One region of the Streptomyces sp. NPDC002698 genome, then DNA from elsewhere that is predicted to be linked to it. Evidence: riboswitches for the same ligand, from Rfam matches in the RefSeq annotation. Region 1 holds a riboswitch; the other holds the start of a gene.

What was found. Region 1 has a riboswitch for cobalamin ahead of metE (5-methyltetrahydropteroyltriglutamate--homocysteine S-methyltransferase). Riboswitches for the same ligand answer to the same signal wherever they lie in the genome.
Region 2: it holds a riboswitch for cobalamin, as region 1 does, so the genes downstream of both, ACFYW9_RS24365 (CbtB-domain containing protein) here and metE (5-methyltetrahydropteroyltriglutamate--homocysteine S-methyltransferase) in region 1, are expected to answer to the same signal.

Annotation. Positions count from the first base shown of each region.
Region 1 covers NZ_JBIAQM010000034.1:5,289-8,632, forward strand. The annotation lists gene ACFYW9_RS32625 (hypothetical protein) at 1-1,047, shown strand, start outside; cobalamin riboswitch at 1,186-1,409, shown strand; gene metE (5-methyltetrahydropteroyltriglutamate--homocysteine S-methyltransferase) at 1,574-3,344, shown strand, end outside.
Region 2 covers NZ_JBIAQM010000018.1:50,227-53,570, reverse strand. The annotation lists gene ACFYW9_RS24380 (nuclear transport factor 2 family protein) at 1-184, shown strand, start outside; gene ACFYW9_RS24375 (ferredoxin) at 236-610, shown strand; gene ACFYW9_RS24370 (histidine phosphatase family protein) at 629-1,216, opposite strand; cobalamin riboswitch at 1,433-1,594, shown strand; gene ACFYW9_RS24365 (CbtB-domain containing protein) at 1,632-1,853, shown strand; gene ACFYW9_RS24360 (acyl-CoA dehydrogenase family protein) at 2,086-3,276, shown strand.

The sequences.
Region 1 (3,344 bases):
ATCGTCGACCGGGCGGGCCGGGACCACATCGCGGCCGTCATGGGTCTTCACCAGAGCCGTCCGGAGTCCCAGCAGGCCGCGATCGAACTGGGGGCCCAGGGCATCACCGTCCTCGGGACCGGTGTCTCGGGCCAGCGCATGGTCGACGGCGACTCGCCCGTGTCGTACTTCCAGCTCTCGCCGCCCGACGCGCGCATCGCCGAGGTCATGGCGTCCTTCGCCCGCCACTCGCCTCAGCTGCGCGCCCTGACGGACCCGGCTCCCGGCGACTCCGGTCCGGCCGCCGTCGTGGTCTACGACCCCAAGGACGAGTACTTCAGCGCCGACCTCGCCCACCGGTTCGACACCGCCTACCGCTCGACCGGGCCGGTGCACTTCGTGAAGTACGGCGAGATGGAGAACGGCCGCACCACACGGGCCATCGCCGGCACCGTCTGCGCACTCGTCCACAGCACGGGCGGCTTCGTCCTGTACGCGGGCCGCTCCAGCGTCATGGAGGACCTCTTCGAGCACATGCAGACCGACCAGGCCTGCCGCGCCCGCGTCGCCCCGGTTCCGGTGCTGGCGGAGAGCCCGGCGCCGGACGTGATCCTGCATCCGAGCCTGATGCGCAAGGAATACGGCGCGCTGAAGCTCTTCTACAACCAGTTCAGCCTCCCGCTGCCCGACGGGCCCTTCGGCGAGAAGTTCGGCCAGGCCTTCCACCTGTCCGCCGAGAACGACGCCGCGCTCGGATACGACGCCGTCAAAATCCTCTCCGAGGCCATGAACGCCATCGTCTCGACGGACCCGGGCTTCTCGCCCAGGGCGCTCGTCACCCATCTGCAGGATCCCGGCATCCACAACTACGTGGGGGAATCCGGGGTCATCACCCTGGACAGCGATCACCACTACCCGCCGAACAAGGAGATCCACATTCGCGAGATCACCCCCGCCGGAGACAAGCTCACGGACCTGACCTGCGGGGTGCTCTCCCAAGGAGCGAGGGACGCCACGCACTGGGGCCCCGGCGGCCGTTTCGACTGCCCGGTGGACAGCGTGTCCTGACGCTCCATCAGGTCGCGGCGCAGGGAAGGGCGGGGAGCACGCGTGCGGTGCTCCCCGCCCTGTGGCGTCCGGGCCTCCTGTCTCGCGGCCCGGCGTTCGGATCATGGATGTGCCGCCCTCTTCGGCACGTCACCCCGTAGGGTGGCCGGTGCAGCTGGTTCGCCCCGTCCGCCAGGCGGGATGCGTCGCAAGAGGGAACCCGGTGGGAATCCGGGACTGCCCCGCAGCGGTGAGCGGGAACGACCGCCGTCATACGCACTGGACCCGACGAACAGGGTCCGGGAAGCGACGGCCAGTAGGTGTCCTCCGTCAGGAGGACGTGCCCGCAAGTCCGAAGACCTGCCCGCTGCCCGCGCACGAACCACTCGTGCGCGGACATCCCGGTGACCTCGTGGGCGGGTCGGCGTGCATATCGGCGGACGACCGCGCTGTTCCGAGCCGTGTCGCCTCCGTCCGGTTCGTCACCCCTTCGCGCTCGCGTCCCGTTGCCGGGATCTCAGGGATTCATCTCGCGAAGGAGATCTCCGTGACCACCGAGACCGCAGCCGCGGCAGCACGGGCCACCGTGTACGGCTACCCGCGCCAGGGTCCGAACCGGGAACTGAAGAAGGCGATCGAGGGCTACTGGAAGGGCCGCGTCACCGCCGGCGCCCTCCGCGCCACCGCCGCCGAACTGCGTCGCGCGAACTGGCGCGAGCTGGCCGACGCCGGCATCGACGAGGTGCCGACCGGCGACTTCTCGTACTACGACCACGTCCTCGACACCACCGTCATGGTCGGCGCGATCCCCGCCCGCCACCGCGCCACGGCCTACTCGGACGCCCTGGACGGCTACTTCGCCATGGCGCGCGGCACCCAGGACGTGGCGCCCCTGGAGATGACCAAGTGGTTCGACACGAACTACCACTACCTGGTGCCCGAACTGGGCCCGGACACCGTCTTCACGGCCGACTCCACCAAGCAGGTCACCGAGCTGAGGGAGGCACTCGCCCTCGGGCTGAGCGCCCGCCCGGTGCTGGTCGGCCCGGTCACCTACCTCCTCCTGTCCAAGCCCGCCCCGGGCGTGCCGGCGGACTTCGACCCGATCACCCTCCTCGACCGGCTGCTGCCGGTGTACGCCGAGGTCCTCGCCGACCTGCGCGCGGCGGGCGCGGAGTGGGTCCAGCTGGACGAGCCCGCCCTCGTCCAGGACCGAACCCCGGCCGAGCTGGACGCCGCGGCGCGCGCCTACCGCGGGCTCGGCACGCTCACCGACCGGCCGAAGCTCCTGGTCGCCTCGTACTTCGGCCGGCTCGGCGACGCCCTGCCGGTACTGGCCAAGGCCCCGGTCGAAGGTCTCGCCCTGGACTTCACCGAGGCCGCCGCCGCCAACCTCGACGACCTCGCCGCTGTCGGCGGACTGCCCGGCAAGCGCCTGGTCGCCGGTGTGGTCAACGGCCGCAACATCTGGGTGAACGACCTGGCCACGTCGCTGTCCACCCTCGGCACCCTGCTCGGCCTGGCCGACCGGGTCGACGTGTCGGCCTCCAGCTCCCTGCTCCACGTCCCGATCGACGCGGTCCTGGAGCGGGACATCGAACCGCAGATCCTGCGCTGGCTCGCCTTCGCCCGCCAGAAGGCGGCGGAGACCGTCACCCTCGCCAAGGGCCTCGCCCGGGGCACCGGCACGATCGCGGGCGAACTCGCCTCCAACCGTGCCGACCTGGCCTCCCGCGCGAACTCGCCGATCACGCACCACCCCGCGGTACGGGCTCGCGCCGCCGCCGTCACGGAGGCCGACGCCCGCCGGTCCCAGCCCTACGGCGAGCGCGCCGCGGCCCAGCGGGCCCACCTCGGTCTCCCGCTGCTGCCGACCACCACCATCGGCTCCTTCCCGCAGACCACCGAACTGCGCACCGCCCGCGCCGACCTGCGCGCCGGCCGCATCGACACGGCCGGTTACGAGGAGCGCGTCAGGGCCGAGATCCAGGAGGTCGTCTCCTTCCAGGAGAAGGCCGGTCTGGACGTCCTGGTGCACGGCGAGGCCGAACGCAACGACATGGTCCAGTACTTCGCCGAGCAGCTCACCGGGTACCTCGCCACGCGGCACGGCTGGGTGCAGTCCTACGGCACCCGCTACGTCCGGCCGCCGATCCTGGCCGGCGACATCACGCGGCCCGAACCGATGACGGTGCGCTGGACGACGTACGCCCAGTCCCTGACCGACCGGCCGGTCAAGGGCATGCTCACCGGTCCGGTCACCATGCTCGCCTGGTCCTTCGTCCGCGACGACCAGCCTCTCGGCGACACCGCCCGTC
Region 2 (3,344 bases), on a different contig from region 1:
GCTGGTCTTCACGGCCAAGGTCGGCGACAAGGAGATCAACGGCTGCGACTTCCTGCACTTCGACGAGGACGGACGCATCGACGAACTCATGGTGATGGTCCGCCCGTTGTCGGCGGCGCAGGCGCTCTCCGAGGCGATGGGGGCGCAGTTCGAGCAGATCTCCCGGGAGGCGGCCGGAGCGTGAGGGTCCGGATTCGCGCTGTTTGAACCGACTCCCTCCGGCTACCCGGCTGTTGTGACGACGACGACTTCACAGCAGGAGCTCTTCCGGTTCCTGGAGGACCGCTTCGAGTGCGCCCGTGCCTGTGCGGAATGCGCCAGGACCTCCGCGCTGCGCGCGAGTCTCATGGATCCCGACGGGCCGAAGAGGCAGGAGACCGCGCGGCGTTCGGGCATTCTGTGCGCGGAGGTGTGCGAGGCGACCTGCCATGTGCTGTCCCGCCACCCGGGTCGGAACGAGCGGGACGTCCGCGCTCAGCTGGAGTGGTGCAGGGACGTATGCCTGGAGTGCGCCGAGGCCTTCGACGCATGCCCAGGGTCGGAGGCCGCCGCGCGGAAATGCCGTGAATGCGCCCGGTCGTGCACGGACTTCATCGCCACGCTGCGCTGAGTCCGTACGCCGCCCGGGTCAGGCCCGCCCGTCGAGCGGGCGTCCGGCGCGGAGGTTCCAGCGCCCCGCGCGCCCGCTCAACTCCGTGACGGTGAGCGGCGGTACGTCCACGCGCCAGAACGCCGGCTCGGGTGCCCCCAGCGTCCGTACCACCAGGGCCCGTACGACCTCGGGCTCCACCACGGCGACGGTTCGGCCGTCGAGGCCCGCCGCCGCGTCGAGGCGTTCCGCCACCCGGTCGCAGAACGCCCGCACCGACTCGCCGTCGTGCGGCGCCGACGCGGGATCGGCGAGCCAGCGCGCCACCGCCTCCGGCTCCTTCGCGCTCACCTCGGCCAGCGTCGCCCCGCGCCAGCGGCCCACGTCGAGAGGGGCCAACTCCGCTGCCTCGACGGCGCCTTCGAGTCCGAGTGCCTCAGCGGTCTGCCGGCACCGCACGGTGGGGGAGACCCACAGCCGCCCGCCCGCCGGAACGGCACCCGCGTCGGCCGCCGACCGGGCGGCCCGCAGGCCCGACGCGTCCACCGGACTGCCACCGTCGTCGAAGCGGGCCTCGCGCAGCGCCTCGCCGATCGCCGCGGAGATCAAGAACACTCGGCTGGTCATGCCATCGCTCTCATGTGTCGTGGACCCGGCTCGTGCTGTACGGGTCGAGTTCTCTTGCTGTACGGGTCGAGTTCGCGCTGTACGGGCCCGGCTCGTACGGCGTGGACCGTGACCGGAGCCGAACCCCTCGGCCCGGTAGGGTGGTTGCCGCCCTGCCGGCCATGCTCCACGAGTGGTGGGGCGCACAGTGCGCGGGGGTGTGCGCTCTTGGCCGGGATACGGCTTCGCGGTACGGTCACGTGGATATCGACGACGGTTCGGCGGAAGCCCGGTGGAAATCCGGCACGGTCGCGCCACTGTGAGCCCGGTACACGTCACCCCTGCCAGGGGTGACGGACACGGGCAAGTCAGACCCGTGACTGTCGTCCTGTGCACCACCGAGACGGGACGCGAGTTCCCCAGGAGGTTCTGCCCCATGGCGCAGTCCGTCGTTCAGCCGACCGCCACCCCCACCGTCGTTCCCGCCAAGCTGCCGATCGGCGCGATCGCCCCCTGGGCGGCCTTCTTCGGCATCCTGATGCTGGTCCTGCTCTACTTCGTCGGCGCCGAACAGGGCGCCACCTCCCTCGTCTCCGGCGAGAACGTCCACGAGTGGGTCCACGACGCCCGCCACCTGCTCGGTTTCCCCTGCCACTGACGGCGACGGGGAACGTACGAGCCACGATATTCCGCGACGGCCGGGGAATCCGGCCCGCACGAGGGGGCGGTGCCCGGACGACCGGGCACCGCCCCCTCGCATGCGTCGCACCACCCCTCGCCCGCGCCGCGGCTCCGGCATCCGTCTCGCCGGTGTCATCGGCATTCCCAATTTCTGAAACACGTTCTACGGTGTGCGCCGTCAGGTCGGGCCCGGGGAGGCAGGAGGCGCCGTGCATCTCGAATACACGCCGGAGCAGCAGCGGTTGCGGACCGAACTACGTCTCTACTTCGCCGAGTTGGTACCGGACAACGCCTACGCGCGCTACGGCGACCCGGCGGCGCAGAAGCGCTTCTACCGCGAGACGATCCGACGCCTCGGCACGGACGGCTGGCTCGGGGTCGGCTGGCCCGAGGAGTACGGCGGGCGGGGCCTGAGCCCGATGGAACAGTTCATCTTCTTCGACGAGGCGGCCCAGGCGGGAGTACCGCTGCCGCTGATGGCGCTCAACACCGTCGGACCGACGATCATGCGGTTCGGCACGGAGGAGCAGAAGTCGTACTTCCTGCCGAAGATCCTCTCCGGCGAACTCGACTTCGCGATCGGCTACAGCGAGCCCGGCGCCGGGACGGACCTCGCCGCGCTCCGGACCAAGGCCGTGCGGGAGGGCGACGAGGAGACCGGCCACTACACGGTCGACGGCCAGAAGATCTGGACGACCAACGGCGACACGGCCGACTGGGTGTGGCTCGCGGTCCGCACCGATCCGGACGCCCCGCCCCACAAGGGCATCACCATGCTCCTCGTGCCGACCTCCGACCCCGGCTACTCCTGCACCATCATCAACACGCTCGCCTCGCACGACACCACCGCCAGCTACTACGAGAACATCCGGGTCCCCGCCACACGCCGGGTCGGCGAGGAGAACAAGGGCTGGCGGCTGATCACCAACCAGCTCAACCACGAGCGCGTCACCCTCGCCGCGCACGGCACCATGGCCATCCGCGCCCTGCACGACGTCCAGCGCTGGGCGATGGAGACCAAACTCGCCGACGGCCGCCGCGTCGTCGACCTGCCCTGGGTGCGCCGCCTCCTGGCCCGTACGCACACCAGGCTGGACGCCATGAAACTCCTCAACTGGCGGATGGTGAACGCCGTCCAGGAGGGCACGCTCACCCCGCAGGACGCCTCCGCCGTCAAGGTGTACGGCTCCGAGGCGCGCCGGGACGCGTACGCCTGGCTGATGGAGATCGTCGCGGCCCCCGGTGTCCTCAAGGAGGGCTCCGCCGGGGCCGTCCTGCACGGCGAACTCGAACGCGGCTACCGATCGGCCGTGATCTTCACCTTCGGCGGCGGCAACAACGAGATCCAGCGGGAGATCATCTCGTGGATCGGACTGGGGATGCCACGGGTGCGGCGCTAGCGTGATGTGACGAAGCTTTTTAGTTGGCACAAAAGCGGGATAGTTGGCACCGTACACAGGGCGCGGAC